Regions from separate parts of the Pseudomonas sp. P1_A1 genome, predicted to be linked through region 1. Evidence: predicted binding sites of a transcription regulator. Region 1 holds the regulator's gene; the other holds the start of a gene.
The links. The regulator sigma-54, encoded in region 1, starts transcription at its own class of promoters, with help from an activator protein. The targets are predictions, from matches to a motif close to ANTGGCATNNANNTTGCTNT.
Positions count from the first base shown of each region.

Region 1 (9,949 bases):
CCGAACTGGCGGCGAACTATATCACCGCAAAGGCCAAGCGCCCAAGGCCCAAGCCGGGCACGTTCAGCAACATGACCACCTGAAATCATCTATTTAGAGGGTTTCGGTAACAAGGAATGACAAACCGCGACGAACTTGCGTGAGGGTTTTGATCATTATCGTTATAATCGCCGCCTTTTCATCAGACAATACGATTTCTGACATGAGCCAATCCAGCGACCTGATTCAATCTGCACAACGTACCATCCGCCTCGAACTGGAAGCCGTACAAGGCTTGCTGCCCCATATCGACGCAGATTTCGTACGCGCTTGCGAGATGATTCTGGCCAGCAAAGGCCGCGTAGTCGTGGTCGGCATGGGCAAATCGGGGCACATCGGCAACAAGATTGCCGCCACCCTGGCCAGCACCGGCACTACGGCGTTCTTCGTGCACCCAGCCGAAGCCAGCCACGGCGACATGGGCATGATCACGCGTGACGACATCATCCTGGCACTGTCGAACTCCGGCTCCACCAATGAAATCGTTACCCTGCTGCCACTGATCAAGCGCCTGGGCATCAAATTGATCAGCGTCACCGGCAATCCCGACTCGGCGCTGGCCAAGGCTGCCGAGGTCAACCTCAACGTTCACGTCGAGCACGAAGCCTGCCCGCTGAACCTGGCGCCAACCTCATCGACCACCGCCGCTCTGGTGATGGGCGATGCCCTGGCGGTGGCGCTGCTGGAAGCCCGCGGTTTTACCGCTGAAGATTTCGCCTTTTCCCACCCAGGCGGCGCACTTGGCCGACGCCTGCTGCTGAAAGTGGAAAACGTCATGCACGCCGGGCAAGAGCTGCCGCAGGTTCAGCACGGCACCTTGCTCAAGGACGCATTGATGGAAATGACCCGCAAGGGCCTGGGCATGACCGTGGTTCTGGAGGCCGACGGTAAACTTGCCGGGATCTTCACCGACGGCGACCTGCGTCGCACCCTGGACCGCAGCATCGACATCCACAGCGCCACCATCGAGCAGGTCATGACCGCCCACGGCAAGACCGCACGTGCCGAGATGCTGGCTGCCGAGGCGTTGAAAATCATGGAAGACCACAAGATCAACGCATTGGTCGTGGTCGACAGCGAAGACCGCCCGGTCGGCGCCTTGAACATGCACGATTTGCTGCGCGCTGGAGTAATGTAATGAGCACGGACCTGCTACAACGCGGCAAACAGATCAAACTGGCGGTATTCGACGTCGACGGCGTGCTGACCGACGGGCGCCTGTACTTCCTCGAAGACGGCAGCGAATTCAAGACCTTCAACACCCTCGACGGCCAAGGCATCAAGATGTTGATGGCAGCCGGCGTGCAGACCGCTATCATCAGCGGACGCAAGACCCCGGTGGTCGAACGACGGGCCAAGAACCTCGGCATTCCACACCTGTTCCAGGGACGAGAAGATAAGCTGGTGGTGCTCGACGGGCTTCTTGCCCAACTCAACCTGAACTATGAACAAGTGGCCTACCTCGGCGACGACCTGCCGGACCTGCCGGTGATTCGCCGCGTAGGCTTGGGCATGGCCGTGGCCAACGCCGCCAGCTTTGTGCGCGAGCACGCCCACGGCATCACCCAGGCCCGTGGCGGCGAGGGTGCCGCGCGCGAATTCTGCGAATTGATCCTGCGCGCCCAGGGCCGCCTCGATGCGGCCAACGCCGCATACCTGTGAGCCCATCATGCTGAGCAAAAAGATTCGCAACATCCTGATATTCGGTTGCATCGCGGCGCTATTCGCTGCGGTCGGCTACTGGAATATCAGCCCGGAACGCTTCCTCGACAAGCCAGTGGCGCATGTCGATGAAACCATGATCGACTATTACGCCACCAACGCCCACAGCGTGCAGTACCTGCCGGACGGCAAATTGCAGTATGAAATGACATCCGACAAGGTCGAACACCTGAAGGCGACGGAAGTGACGTTGCTGTCCAACCCTGACCTGAACATGTTTCGCGGCACCGAATTCCCCTGGCACGTCCAGAGCGAACACGGTGAAGTCAATCCGGACGGCACCCAGGTCGAGCTGATCGACTCGGTACGTATCACGCGTTTCGACGAAAAAAACCGTAAAACCCTGATTACCACCACCCGTATGACAGTGTTCCCGCAGCAGCAATATGCGCAGACCGATCAACCCGTTAGAATCGACGGCGCCGGCGGTGTATCGACAGGCAACGGAATGAAAGCGTACTTGAAAGAAAGCAGGATACACCTGCTATCGAACGTAAGAGGACAGTATGAGGCTCGTTAAAACCCTCCCTATTTTGCTCGGTCTGAGCGCAGCACTGGGAAGCGTGAGCGCCTGGGCTCTGCCGACCGATCAAGCGCAGCCTATCCGCATCCAGGCCGACGACGCCCAGCTGGACGACAAGAATGGTATTGCCACCTATAAAGGTGACGTGATCATCACTCAGGGCTCGATGAAGGTCACCGGCAACACCGTGACCATCACTCGCACCCCGACTGGCGACATCGACGTGGTGACCTCGGTGGGCAACCTGGCGTACTTCGAGCAATTGCAAACAGCTGGCGACACCAAGCCTGTTCAGGGTTGGGGCGTGACCATCCAATATCACGCCGCGCAAAACCGCGTCGTACTGATCGACAAGGCCAAAGTTGTCGACAAGGACAACAACACCACCCAGGGCGAGAAAATCGTCTATGACACGGTCAAGAAACTTGCGAGCGCCGGTCGCGCCACGGGTAACAAAGTCACCGAGACGCGTCCGCGCATCGACATGGTGATCCAGCCGAAAAAGAAAACCGACGAGCAAAAGGCCCAGTAATGGCAACTCTGAAAGCTCAGCATCTGGCCAAGAGCTACAAGAGCCGCCAGGTCGTGCGTGACGTCAGCCTGTCCATCGACAGCGGCCAGATCGTCGGCCTGCTTGGCCCCAACGGCGCCGGTAAAACCACCTGTTTCTACATGATCGTGGGCCTGGTACAGGCCGATCAGGGTCGCGTACTGATCGATGACCTGGACGTCAGCCACCAGCCGATGCATGGGCGCGCGAAGGCCGGTATCGGTTATCTTCCGCAAGAAGCGTCGATCTTCCGCAAGCTGTCGGTGACCGACAACATCATGGCCATCCTCGAGACCCGCAAGGAGCTCGACAAGGCCGGTCGCCGCAAAGAGCTGGAAAGCCTGCTGCAGGAATTTCACATTCACCACATCCGCGACAGCCTTGGCATGAGCCTGTCCGGTGGTGAACGCCGTCGGGTGGAAATCGCCCGGGCACTGGCCACCAACCCGAAATTCATCCTCCTCGACGAACCCTTCGCCGGCGTGGACCCGATCTCGGTGGGCGACATCAAGCAGATCATCCATCACCTCAAGGCCAAAGGCATTGGCGTGCTGATCACTGACCACAACGTCCGTGAAACCCTGGACATCTGCGAAACCGCCTACATCGTCAACGATGGCCAGCTGATCGCTGAAGGCGACTCCGCCACCATCCTGGCCAATGAACTGGTCAAGGAAGTGTATCTGGGCCATGAGTTCCGCCTGTAAGCGCTGAGGTGCCTGGTCAGTCGCCTCGGTGCTCGTCTCAATAAAAAATCAATAGTTTTTTATTGTTACAGCGCTCTAGGCAAACACTTCAGTTTCAGGCATATAATTTGCTTATGTTTGGCGCTTCGGCGCCCTGTAGTGGATGGCGCATGTGCGCCGGCGAATAAGGTGTTAAGCCCCTGCCATGAAACCATCGCTAGTCTTGAGAATGGGCCAGCAGCTGACGATGACACCGCAGCTGCAACAGGCCATCCGCCTGCTCCAATTGTCGACCCTGGACCTGCAACAGGAAATCCAGGAGGCCCTGGAGTCCAATCCGATGCTCGAACGCCAGGAAGAAGGCGACGACTTCGATAATGCCGACCCCTTGGCCGACAAAGCCGAACAGCAACCCAACGCCGACATTCAGGAACCCTCCTACCAGGAAACCGCCCCGACGGTGGATAACCTTGAGGAAGGCGACTGGAACGAGCGCATTCCCAACGAATTGCCTGTCGATACCGCCTGGGAAGACGTCTACCAGACCAGCGCCAGCAGCCTGCCGAGCAACGATGACGACGAGTGGGATTTCACCACCCGTACTTCGGCCGGTGAAAGCCTGCAAAGCCATTTGCTCTGGCAACTGAACCTGGCACCGATGTCCGACACCGATCGCCTGATCGCCGTGACCCTGATCGACTGCATCAACAATCAGGGCTATCTGGACGAAACCCTCGAGGAAATCCTCGAGGCCTTCGATCCGGAACTGGACATCGAACTGGACGAAATCGAAGCCGTCCTGCACCGCATCCAGCAATTCGAGCCCGCCGGTATCGGCGCCCGCAACCTCGGTGAATGCCTGCTGCTGCAACTGCGCCAACTGCCCGCCAAGACCCCTTGGCTGACCGAGGCCAAGCGCCTGGTCACCGATTACATCGACCTGCTCGGCAGCCGCGACTACAGCCAGCTGATGCGCCGCATGAAGCTCAAGGAAGACGAACTGCGCCAGGTGATCGAACTGGTCCAGAGCCTCAACCCGCGCCCGGGTTCGCAAATCGAGTCCACCGAAGCCGAGTACGTCGTTCCCGACGTGATCGTGCGCAAGGACAACGAGCGCTGGCTGGTGGAGCTGAACCAGGAGTCGGTACCGCGCCTGCGGGTCAACGCCCAATACGCCGGCTTCGTACGCCGCGCCGATACCAGCGCTGATAACACCTTCATGCGTAATCAGCTGCAGGAGGCTCGCTGGTTCATCAAGAGCCTGCAAAGCCGTAACGAAACCCTGATGAAAGTGGCCACCCAGATCGTCGAGCATCAACGCGGCTTCCTGGAGTACGGCGACGAGGCCATGAAACCGTTGGTGCTGCATGACATCGCCGAAGCGGTGGGCATGCACGAATCGACGATTTCACGGGTGACCACGCAAAAATTCATGCATACCCCACGGGGCATCTATGAACTGAAATACTTTTTTTCCAGCCACGTCAGCACCTCCGAAGGCGGTGAATGCTCGTCCACGGCGATCCGCGCGATCATCAAAAAACTGGTTGCCGCGGAAAATCAGAAAAAGCCGTTGAGTGACAGCAAGATCGCTGGTTTACTGGAGGCACAAGGCATTCAGGTGGCTCGCCGCACCGTCGCCAAGTACCGCGAATCCCTGGGAATCGCGCCTTCGAGCGAACGCAAGCGGTTGATGTAGAGCCACGCCACAGCGTTCCAGTGGTAGATCATCTGATCTACCGCTTTATGCACTGGCAACGAAGGAGAAGCTGTATGCAAGTCAACATCAGTGGACACCAACTGGAAGTGACCGAACCTCTTCGCACCTACATCGGCGAAAAACTCGAACGATTAGAGAGGCATTTCGACAAGATCACCAACGTGCAGGTCACGATGACGGTCGAAAAGCTCAAGCAGAAAATCGAAGCCACACTGCATATTCCCGGCAATGAGGTGGTCGCTAACGCGGAACATACCGATATGTACGCAGCGATCGACGCACTGACCGACAAGCTGGATAAACAACTCAAAAAGCATAAGGAAAAGACCCAGAGCCTCCTCCAGGGCGCGACCGGTCGTTAACACTCCCAACCCATGATCCGACTTGAAAGCATCCTGACCCCCGGCCGTTCCCTGGTGAACGTGCCGGGCGGCAGTAAAAAGAAAGCCCTCGAGCAAATTGCCAACCTCATCCATCGCGAAGTGCCGGATCTGGCCATGCAGGATGTCTTCGAGAGTCTGGTCGCCCGTGAAAAACTCGGTTCCACCGGTTTTGGCAACGGTATCGCCATCCCCCACTGCCGTCTCAAGGGCTGCGTATCGCCCATCAGTGCCTTGATGCACCTGGATGCACCCATCGATTTCGACGCCATCGACGGCGCCCCGGTTGACCTGCTGTTTGTACTGCTGGTCCCGGAAGCAGCCACCGATGCGCACCTGGAACTGCTACGCCAGATCGCCAGCATGCTTGATCGCAAGGAGGTGCGTGAAAAACTGCGCAGCGCCCTAAGCAACCAAGCTTTGTATCAGGTTGTCCTGGACGAGCAAAACGGTCACTAATCATGCGCCTGATCATCGTCAGCGGCCGCTCCGGCTCAGGTAAAAGCACTGCCCTCGATGTTCTCGAGGACAACGGCTACTACTGCATCGACAACCTGCCTGCCGGTCTGCTGCCGGAACTGGCCGAGCGTGCGCTGATTCATACCGAACTGGCACAACCGCTGGTGGCGGTGTCCATCGATGCGCGCAACTTGCCGAGTCATCTGTCACGGTTTCCCGAACTGCTGGAAGAAGTCCGCAGCCGGCATATCCAGTGCGATGTGCTGTACCTGGACGCCGACGAAGAAACCCTGCTCAAACGTTTCTCGGAAACACGCCGTCGTCACCCGCTGAGCAGCGCCAATCGATCGCTGGCGGAAGCGATAGAGGACGAAACCAATCTGCTGGGGCCGATCGCCGATCTGGCCGACCTCAAGGTCAACACCACCAATCTGAACCTGTATCAGTTGCGCGACACCATCAAGCTGCGCCTGCTGAATCAGCCGGAGCCCGGTACTGCGTTTCTGGTGGAGTCTTTCGGGTTCAAGCGTGGCATGCCGGTGGACGCCGATCTGGTGTTCGACGTGCGCTGCCTGCCTAACCCTTACTGGAAACCGGAGCTGCGGGCACAGTCCGGGCTCGATCAACCAGTGGCCGACTACCTGGCGGCGCAGCCGGATGTTGAAGAGATGTTCCAGGACATTTCCTCCTACCTGCTCAAGTGGCTGCCCCGCTTTGCCGCCAGTAACCGCGCCTATGTCACCATTGCCATTGGTTGCACCGGCGGGCATCACCGCTCTGTCTACCTGACCGAACGTCTGGGCCAGGTCCTGCAACAATCCCTGAAGAACGTCCAGGTTCGCCACCGCGACCTCAGCTAAAGGATTCACATCGCGATGCCTGCTCTGGAAATCGAAATCATCAACAAGCTGGGCCTGCATGCCCGCGCGTCTGCCAAATTTGTCGGAGTCGCCGGTCAGTTCAAGGATTGCACGATCAGGGTAGGACGAACGCCAGAAACCGCAGTCGACGGCAAAAGCATCATGGCCATGATGATGCTGGCTGCTGGCAAGGGCACCAAAATCCACCTGAGTACCGAAGGCGAGCAGGCTGACGAGGCGCTGCAGGCATTGGTGAAGTTGATTAACAATTACTTCGACGAAGGCGAATAAACAGCAACAGATCGCAGCCTTCGGCAGCTCCTACGGGCTGCGATCCAATGACCCAAAAAACGCGCCACCCGATGGGGTGGCGCGTTTTTTTTGTGCAGCAATCGCAGCTTAGCTGCCCGCCACCGTCATCCGCTCGATCAACACCGAACCGGTGCGAATGTTGCTGCGCAATTCCAGGTCATTACCGACCGCAATGATCTGCTTGAACATGTCGCGCATGTTGCCGGCGATGGTCACTTCCTGGACCGCGAACTGGATCTCGCCGTTCTCGACCCAGAAACCCGCCGCGCCACGGGAGTAATCGCCAGTGACCATATTCAGGCCCTGCCCCATCAATTCAGTGACCAGCAGGCCACGACCCATGCGGCGCAACAAGGCCGCCTGATCTTCGTCGCCATGGGTGACGAACAGGTTGTGCACGCCGCCGGCATTGGCGGTGCTCGGCATGCCCAGCTTGCGACCGGAATAGGTGCCAAGCACGTAGGACACCAGCTCGCCGTTTTCCACGAACGGCTTGGCGTAGGTCGCCAGGCCATCGCCGTCGAAGGCAGAGCTGCCCAAAGCACGCATCAAGTGCGGACGCTCGTCGATGGTCAGCCACTCCGGGAACAGTTTCTGCCCCAGCGTGCCTTCGAGGAACGACGATTTGCGATACAGACTGCCGCCGGAAATCGCCGAGAGAAAACTGCTGAACAGGCCACCGGCCAGTTCCGCGGAAAACAGCACCGGCACTTCGCAGGTCGGCACCGGGCGCGCACCCAGACGGCTCGCCGCCCGTTGTGCGGCACGCTGGCCGATACTCTCCGGGGAGGCCAGCAGGTTGCCCTGACGGTTCACGTCGTACCAGTAATCGCGCTGCATCTGGCCATCGGCTTCAGCGATCATCACACAGCTGAGACTGTGACGGGTCGAAGCGTAACCGCCGATAAAACCGTGGCTGTTGCCGTACACACGGCAACCCTGATGAGTGCTGAGGGTGGTGCCGTCGGCATTCTTGATCCGGCTGTCGGCGGCAAACGCGGCCGCTTCACAGGCCAGGGCCTGCTCGATGGCTCGCTCCGGTGTGATACTCCATTGGTGGAACAGGTCGAAATCCTGCAGTTCCTTGGCCATCAGCGCGGCATCCGCCAAGCCTGCGGCTTCGTCTTCAGACGTGTGCTTGGCAATCGCCAGCGCAGCAGCGACGGTTTCGCGAATCGCTTCCGAACCACTGGCCGAGGTGCTGGCCGAGCCTTTGCGCTGCCCTACATACAAGGTGATGCCAAAGCCCTGATCGCGGTTGAACTCAACGGTTTCGACTTCCCGCTGACGCACCGTGGTCGACAGGCCCTGCTCCAGCGACACCGCCACTTCACAGGCACTGGCGCCCTGGCGCTTGGCTTCAGCAATGATCTGCTCGACTTGCTCTTGCAGTGCCGGCAACGCTTGTGGGCCGACGCTTTCAACTGCACTCATGCTGTTCTCCACTCAAATTCTGCTTTCGGTAACGGTCATCGAGCGACCGGGCCGGACAAGCGGCCCCCGACTGGTTATCATGGCGGCGTTTCTTTGCGGACGGCCACCATGGTTGATTCTTACGACGACTCCCTCGATACGGGAGAAAAAAGCAAATCCCAGGTCAAACGCGAGCTGCATGCTCTGGTTGACCTCGGCGAGCGCCTTACAACACTCAAGCCTGACCTGCTGGCAAAACTGCCGTTGACCGACGCTTTGCGCCGGGCTCTGGCCGATGCGCCCAAGCACACCGCGAACATCGCGCGTAAACGGCACCTTCAGTTTATCGGCAAGCTGATGCGCGATCAGGACACTGGCGCCATTCTCACTCTGCTCGATCAACTCGATGCCTCCACCCGGCAGTACAACGAACGTTTCCACGGCCTGGAACGCTGGCGCGATCGCTTGATCGCAGGCGACGACGCCGTCCTGGAGAAGTTCGTCGTCGATTACCCGGAGGCCGATCGTCAACAATTGCGCTCCCTGATCCGTCAGGCCCAGCACGAACTGGCGACCAACAAGCCACCGGCTTCGAGCCGTAAAATCTTCAAGTACATCCGTGAGCTGGACGAGACTCAACGCGGTTTGCGTTAAGTCCCGAATCGGGTGAGTTGCCTCGCAACTCACCCGAAGCTTCACGTTTTCAAGAGCCCCTTACGATCCTGTGCCACCCACGGTGATCGCATCGATTTTCAGCGTTGGCTGGCCGACACCCACCGGCACCGACTGCCCATCCTTGCCACACGTTCCCACGCCGCTGTCCAGCGCCAGATCGTTACCAACCATCGACACCCGGCTCATGGCTTCCGGCCCGTTGCCGATCAACGTCGCGCCTTTGACCGGGGCAGTAATCTTGCCGTCTTCGATCAGGTACGCCTCGCTGGTGGAGAACACGAACTTGCCACTGGTGATGTCCACCTGACCGCCGCCGAGGTTGGCGCAGTAGATGCCTTTTTTCACCGAGGCGATGATTTCCGCCGGGTCGCTTTCACCACCGAGCATGTAAGTGTTGGTCATGCGCGGCATCGGCAGGTGCGCGTAGGATTCGCGACGACCGTTGCCGGTGCGGGCCACGCCCATCAGGCGCGCGTTGAGCTTGTCCTGCATATAACCTTTGAGCACGCCGTTTTCGATCAGCGTAGTGCACTCGGTCGGCGTGCCTTCGTCGTCGACGCTCAGCGAACCTCGGCGGCCGGCGAGGGTGCCGTCATCAACGATGGTGCAA
Region 1 is NZ_JBFTZE010000024.1:61,318-71,266, forward strand. Features, by position in the region: gene AC1D2Q_RS26755 (KpsF/GutQ family sugar-phosphate isomerase) at 203-1,177, shown strand; gene AC1D2Q_RS26760 (KdsC family phosphatase) at 1,177-1,701, shown strand; gene lptC (LPS export ABC transporter periplasmic protein LptC) at 1,709-2,281, shown strand; gene lptA (lipopolysaccharide transport periplasmic protein LptA) at 2,268-2,816, shown strand; gene lptB (LPS export ABC transporter ATP-binding protein) at 2,816-3,541, shown strand; gene AC1D2Q_RS26780 (RNA polymerase factor sigma-54) at 3,726-5,219, shown strand; gene hpf (ribosome hibernation-promoting factor, HPF/YfiA family) at 5,294-5,602, shown strand; gene ptsN (PTS IIA-like nitrogen regulatory protein PtsN) at 5,615-6,079, shown strand; gene rapZ (RNase adapter RapZ) at 6,082-6,939, shown strand; gene AC1D2Q_RS26800 (HPr family phosphocarrier protein) at 6,955-7,230, shown strand; gene pmbA (metalloprotease PmbA) at 7,339-8,685, opposite strand; gene yjgA (ribosome biogenesis factor YjgA) at 8,794-9,318, shown strand; gene tldD (metalloprotease TldD) at 9,379-9,949, opposite strand, start outside.

Region 2 (6,902 bases), on a different contig from region 1:
GTTGCAACACCCGCACATCGCCGAAGCCGTGGCCTATGGCGTGGAAATCCACAACACCAACGGGCGGGCGGGAATGGCGGCCATTACACCGGCCGAATCCCTGGCGACCCTGGATTTCAGTGAGTTGCTGGCGTTCGCCAGGCAACAAATGCCGGCCTATGCGGTGCCACTGTTCCTACGGGTGAAAGTGAAAATGGAAACCACCGGGACCTTCAAATACCAGAAGACCCGGCTCAAGGACGAAGCCTTCGACCCGAGCCAAACCGGCGATGACCCGATTTATGCCTGGCTGCCGGGCACCGAAACCTACGTGCGAGTCACCGAGCAGGTGCTGGCGGATATTTACGGAGGCAAGTACCGCTATTGAACGTGTCGTTATTGAATCTGGCTATGGTCCTCCATGAGAAAAAACAAGTGACAGGTTCCGGGCTGCTCGGGAAACTATCGGCTTTCCGATTGACCGAATGTGGAGTCCCCAATGTCAGACAAAAGCCGCCAGATGACCCCCGAAGAGGCTGCTGAATTTGCCGAACAGGTGTTCAACAAAGCGCGCGAGGGTGATGCGGCCATGATGGCTGCGCTGCTGACCAAGGGCCTGCCGCCGAACCTGCGCAACCACAAGGGCGACACTTTACTGATGCTCGCCGCGTACCACGGCCATGTCGACACGGTAAAAGTCCTGCTCGAACACAAGGCCGATCCCGAGATTCGCAACGACAACGGCCAGAGCCCGATTGCCGGCGCGGCATTCAAGGGTGATCTGGCAGTGGTCAAGGCGTTGGTTGAGGGGGGCGCTGAAGTGGAAGGTTCGTCCTTCGACGGTCGCACTGCGCTGATGATGGCGGCGATGTTCAACCGCGTCGAAATCATCGACTACCTGATCAGCAAAGGCGCCGATCCGAAAGCCAAGGACGCCAATGGCGTGTCTGCGCTGGACGCGGCCAAGACCATGGGGGCGGTGGATACTACGGCTCAGCTGCAGAAATTGCTCGGCTGATCACATTAAAAGATCGCAGCCTTCGGCAACTCCTACAGAGCGCACGTCATGCCAATGTAGGAGCTGCCGAAGGCTGCGATCTTTTCGTCTTTGCGCTTAACCTGCGCTATCCTTCGCGCCCTCAAAATTCCCTCGCTACAGGATCCACCTCATGAAAACCGCACTCGTCGAACTCATCAGCAAAATCAGCTCCGGGTGCATGGGCGAGGACGAAATCCTGAAAATCGCTGACGAAGCGGCTCAGGCCTACGCCGATCCCGAGGCTTTTCTGGCGGCCAATCCAGACATCAACTACGACGAGACCTTCCCGATCCCGTTGGGCGAGTGGGTTGTCGTCGGCAGTCTGCCGGAAACCGTGCTGTTTCAGGCCGACACCTACATGGACCTGTTCGCGCAGATCGTCGCCTCGTTCGGCCCCGGCGTTGAGTTCAATATCAAGCCCAAGCAACTGGCCAAAACCGAAGCTCTCACGGCACTCAATCGCATTCAGGTGCAGATGAGCAGCCTGAACAAGGAAAACGGTGGCTACACCTTGATGAATTTCAGCCAGTTGCTCGACGACGAGCTGCAAGTGGTGCTGGTCTATGGCAACGACGTGCCACGGGTGCTGGAGTTGTGCGCCGAAGTCGGCATCGCCGCCGCGCCCACCCTGGAAGCCCTGAAAGTGGCCATCCACGTCTGAAGCCGTCTACAACGGTAATAAAACGGAACCCTCGCCAGGCCCGACTATCCTAAGAGTGCCTACCATTTTTTTGGAGCGACACCATGGGTTCCACGTTCAACACCCTGATCGGCCTGATTATTTTTGCCCTGGATATCTGGGCCATCATCAACGTGCTTAAAAGTGGCGCCGAAACCGGGATGAAAGTCCTTTGGGTGCTGTTGATCCTGCTGCTGCCGGTGCTGGGCCTGATCATCTGGGCCATCGCCGGGCCAAGGGGCGATGTGCGGATCTGACCGGTTTCGCGCAAGCAACACCGAACCTGTGGGAGATTCTATGTCGCGGGCAAGTCGAATCGTCGCACCGCCGCTCCCACAGGGATTGGGCCGAGTCATCACGTGAGGTTCGACCTGTCATGTTCCGCGACGTAGAATGCGCGCCTTTCCCGGCCAATCGAGGCGATCGATTGGCCATCATGGGCGGGTAACCGTCCGTTGCCACCCGCATTCATCGGAGCACTTCCCATGAGCAATACCCCAACCAGCGAGTACCTGGAAACCCTCTACGAAGGCTATGGCCAGCGTTTTCGCATGGAAAAACTGCTGCACGAAGTGCGCACCGAACACCAGCACCTGGTGATTTTCGAAAACCCGCGCATGGGCCGGGTGATGGCGCTGGACGGCGTGATCCAGACCACCGAAGCCGACGAATTCATCTACCACGAAATGCTCACCCACGTGCCGATCCTCGCCCATGGCACTGCCAAGCGCGTGCTGATCATCGGCGGCGGCGACGGCGGGATGCTGCGTGAAGTGGCCAAGCACCGCAGCGTCGAACACATCACCATGGTCGAAATCGACGGCACCGTGGTCGACATGTGCAAGGAATTCCTGCCGAACCACTCCAAGGGTGCGTTCGATGATCCACGCCTGAACCTGGTGATCGACGACGGCATGCGCTTCGTCGCCACCACCACCGAAAAGTTCGACGTGATCATTTCCGACTCCACCGACCCGATCGGTCCGGGCGAAGTGCTGTTCTCCGAAAACTTCTACCAGGCTTGCCACCGCTGCCTGAATGAAGGCGGTATTCTGGTGACCCAGAACGGCACCCCGTTCATGCAAATCGAAGAAGTCAAAACCACCGCCGGCCGCCTGCGCAGCCTGTTCCCGGACTGGCACTTCTATCAAGCGGCGGTGCCGACCTACATCGGCGGCGCGATGACCTTCGCCTGGGGCGCAACCGATACCGCCTATCGCAAATTGTCCCGCGAAACCCTGCAACAGCGCTTCGCCGGCAGCGGCATCGTCACCCGCTACTACAACCCGGAAATCCACATCGGTGCCTTCGCCTTGCCGCAATACGTGCTGCAAGCGGTGAACAAACCCAGCAACGACTGACGCTTCGTCGACCGGAAAAGGCCGTCGCCGGTGTGAAGCACGCGGGTGACGGCCTTTTTCATGTCTCGCTTTTAGGATCCCTTGGAACGATCGGCCAATGCACGAGTCGAGATAGATGTAAGCCCATCGATGGGTTTTATCGAGGAGGCACCGATGCAAAAGTGGAAAATCACTTTCGTGGACGATCACGGTGAAACAGTCGACGAACTCTTCGAGTGCGAGGAATGCCCGAACAGCGAGCAAGCCGCCAAACTCATTCTCGACCGGCGCCTGCCGGTCGCTGCCGAACTGGACCTCAATGATCTGGAGGGTCGCACCGATGATCCGACCGTCAAAAGCCTGAAATCCCAGTACAGCATTGAAATCCTCAGTATTACTCCGATCTGATACACCTCTTGTCACATTCACCAGCAGGCCTTGGCAGCGGCTCTGTCTTGCGGCTACTCTGCAAGCGAGATCAGCGAATGACTCGCTAAGGTCTGGTCTTGTCAGCTACATGCTTGTTTCCCGGCGGCAACCTCTGTTGCCGTATCGCTCTCACCAATCGGTTGAAAGTGCAGGGAATACGGAAAGTCTATCCATCAGTCTGAGGGGGACGTTTCATGAGCACAGCCTATCAAGAAGACATCAGCAGCAGCGTGCTGCGCCGCATGAAAGAAGGCGGTTTCGACTTTTCACGTTTCCATCCCATCGAGTTCTACGCCATTTTCCCGGACGAGGAGCGGGCCCGCAGGGCAGCAGGTCATTTTTGTGGTGAATCCTTGAATGCCCAGATCAGCGTGCGTGACGACGGCGCGTGGTCGCTGGAGCTGAGCAAAGTGATGTACGCCACCTACGACGGGATCGGCGACTTTGAGCAGGACTTCGAGGCGGTGGTCGAGCCTCTGGGGGGCATCATCGAAGGATGGGGCGTCAAACAGGAGATACGAGGGCTACTCGCATAAGCTTATGAACAGTGACACTTAGTAACGGCTGACCTTTGGGTTGGCCGTTTTTGTTTCGATCTTTTTATTTCGCCACATTTCAAACGGACAAAAAAAGCCACCTGAACAGGCGGCTAAAAGGGAAGAACGATAAGTTTTGCAACGAATGCACGGATTATCCGCATCTCCCTCCCGAGCAGTGAAATCAACTCTGACTATGCTGCTGATAGGCGACAGCATTGCTTCGCCATGAAGCGGGGGCGATCAGGGTGGGGCAATTACCGCACAGGATTGGTGCGGTGCGCGCAGCGACATTATCCAACTGATTGATATCAAAGCGTTTATGCCGATGGCACGGGCCTTGCGAAGGTCTGGACGTCCGGGTGACAAGGAGTACGGCATGATCCGCACCTATTTTGATGAGATGTACGATGCCGGCGGCCAGGTCCGTCCGCATTATCGGGAGTTTGCCCGTTGGCTGGCCGAAACGCCTGACGAGCTTCTGGCACAACGGCGACGCGAGGCCGATCTGTTATTTCATCGTGCCGGGATTACCTTCACGCTCTATGGTGATGAGCAGGGGACAGAGCGCCTGATTCCCTTCGACACCATCCCCCGCAGCATCCCCGCCAGTGAATGGCGGGTCGTCGAACGCGGCTGCATTCAGCGGGTCAAGGCATTGAACATGTTCCTTGCCGACCTCTATCACGAGCAGCGCATCATCAAGGCCGGCATCATCCCGGCCGAACAAGTGCTGGCCAACGAGCAGTATCAGTTGGCGATGCAAGGTCTGGATCTGCACCGCGATATCTATTCGCACATTTCCGGCGTCGACCTGGTGCGCGATGGCGACGGCACGTACTACGTGCTCGAAGACAACCTGCGTACCCCCAGCGGCGTGAGCTACATGCTCGAAGACCGCAAGATGATGATGCGCCTGTTCCCCGAGTTGTTCGCGGCCCAGCGCATCGCACCGATCGACCACTACCCGAACCTGTTGCTCGACACCCTGAAGAGCTCCAGCCCGATCGACAACCCGAGCGTGGTGGTGCTGACGCCGGGGCGTTTCAACAGTGCGTTTTTCGAGCATGCGTTCCTCGCTCGGGAAATGGGCGTTGAACTGGTGGAAGGCGCGGACCTGTTCGTGCGCGACGACAAGGTGTTCATGCGCACCACGGACGGGCCGAAAGCGGTCGATGTGATCTACCGTCGCCTCGACGATGCGTTCCTCGATCCGCTGGCGTTCAACCCCGATTCGATGCTCGGCGTTCCGGGGCTGCTGTCGTCCTACCGCTCCGGCAATGTGGTGCTGGCGAATGCCATCGGCACCGGAGTCGCGGACGACAAGTCGGTGTATCCCTTCGTCACGGACATGATTCGTTTCTACCTCGATGAAGAGCCAATCCTGAAGAACGTGCCGACGTGGCAGTGTCGTAATCCTTCTGAACTGTCCCACGTGCTGGCCAACCTTCCGGAGCTTGTGGTCAAGGAAACCCAAGGCTCCGGCGGTTACGGAATGCTGGTGGGGCCGGCGGCGACGGCGGCGGAAATCGAGTCTTTCCGCGAGCGGATCAAAGCCAAGCCCCACGCGTACATCGCGCAACCGACGTTGTCGTTGTCGACCTGTCCGACCTTTGTCGAAAACGGCATTGCTCCGCGCCACATCGACCTGCGTCCGTTTGTATTGTCTGGCCGCGAGACCCGGGTTGTGCCCGGCGGTTTGACCCGTGTCGCCTTGCGTGAAGGCTCCCTGGTGGTGAACTCGTCCCAGGGCGGCGGAACCAAGGACACCTGGGTGGTCGAGGATTGAAGGAAGCCTGCCATGTTAAGTAGAACTGCCTCGGATCTGTATTGGATGTCGCGTTACCTGGAGCGGGCGGAAAACCTCGCGCGGATGCTCGACATCAGTTATTCGCTGTCGCTGATGCCCCAGGACGGTCGTGGCGACGGCTTGCACGAACTGGCCATGCCGTTGCTGATCACCGGCACCCTGGACGATTACCTCGCGCGCCACGGCGATCTGCATGCCGAACGGCTGCTGCATTTTTTCGCCCTGGACGCGGCCAACCCGGCGAGCATCTACAGCTGCCTCGGTGCCGCGCGAGCCAGCGCCCATGCGGTGCGTGGGCGAATCACCGCCGACATGTGGGAAAACATCAACGCCACCTGGCTGGAAATTCGCGGGATCGCCGAGCAGGGCTTAAGTCGCTACGGCATGAGCCGTTTCTGCGAGTGGATCAAGGAACGTTCCCATCTGTTCCGCGGCGCTTGCTACGGCACGATCATGCGTAATGACGCGTTCCGCTTCATTCGTCTGGGCACCTTTATCGAAAGGGCCGACAACACCTTGCGCCTGCTTGATGCCCGTTACGAAATGGCCGGCGATCAAGCCGAAGCAGTCAGCGACGGTACGGCCCACGCCTATTACCAATGGAGCGCCTTGTTGCGGGCCTTGTCATCGTTCGAGGCCTACACCGAAATCTACCGCGACGCCCCCGGCGCCCGGCATGTGGCCGAGCTGTTGTTGCTGCGCGCCGATGTGCCGCGATCCCTGCGAGCCTGCACCGAAGAGGTCGATCAGATTCTCGCTCAACTACCGGGGGCCAACGGCCGTCCCGCACAACGCCTGGCGGCGGAAATGGACGCGCGCCTGCGCTACACCGGTATCAACGAAATCCTCGACGAAGGCCTGCACACCTGGCTGACCGAGTTCATCCCGCTGGTGCGCCAGTTGGGCAATGCCATACACAGTTCCTATCTGGAGGCTGCATGAGACTTTCCATTAGCCACGAGACCGCCTATCACTACGAAGATCAGGTGCGGGCGAGCATCCAGTACCTGCGACTGACACCCCACGACAGCGAGCGCCAGCACGTGCTGAGCTGGCAACTCGACCTGCCGCGCCCGGTGCGTGCGCAACT
Region 2 is NZ_JBFTZE010000015.1:50,262-57,163, forward strand. Features, by position in the region: gene AC1D2Q_RS21120 (long-chain-acyl-CoA synthetase) at 1-367, shown strand, start outside; gene AC1D2Q_RS21125 (ankyrin repeat domain-containing protein) at 479-997, shown strand; gene AC1D2Q_RS21130 (hypothetical protein) at 1,149-1,679, shown strand; gene AC1D2Q_RS21135 (PLDc N-terminal domain-containing protein) at 1,763-1,954, shown strand; gene speE (polyamine aminopropyltransferase) at 2,183-3,058, shown strand; gene AC1D2Q_RS21145 (hypothetical protein) at 3,212-3,445, shown strand; gene AC1D2Q_RS21150 (ribonuclease E inhibitor RraB) at 3,661-4,002, shown strand; gene AC1D2Q_RS21155 (circularly permuted type 2 ATP-grasp protein) at 4,382-5,791, shown strand; gene AC1D2Q_RS21160 (alpha-E domain-containing protein) at 5,804-6,754, shown strand; gene AC1D2Q_RS21165 (transglutaminase family protein) at 6,751-6,902, shown strand, end outside.
Region 2: the regulator sigma-54 is predicted to act here: its motif matches at 4,330-4,349, upstream of AC1D2Q_RS21155 (circularly permuted type 2 ATP-grasp protein).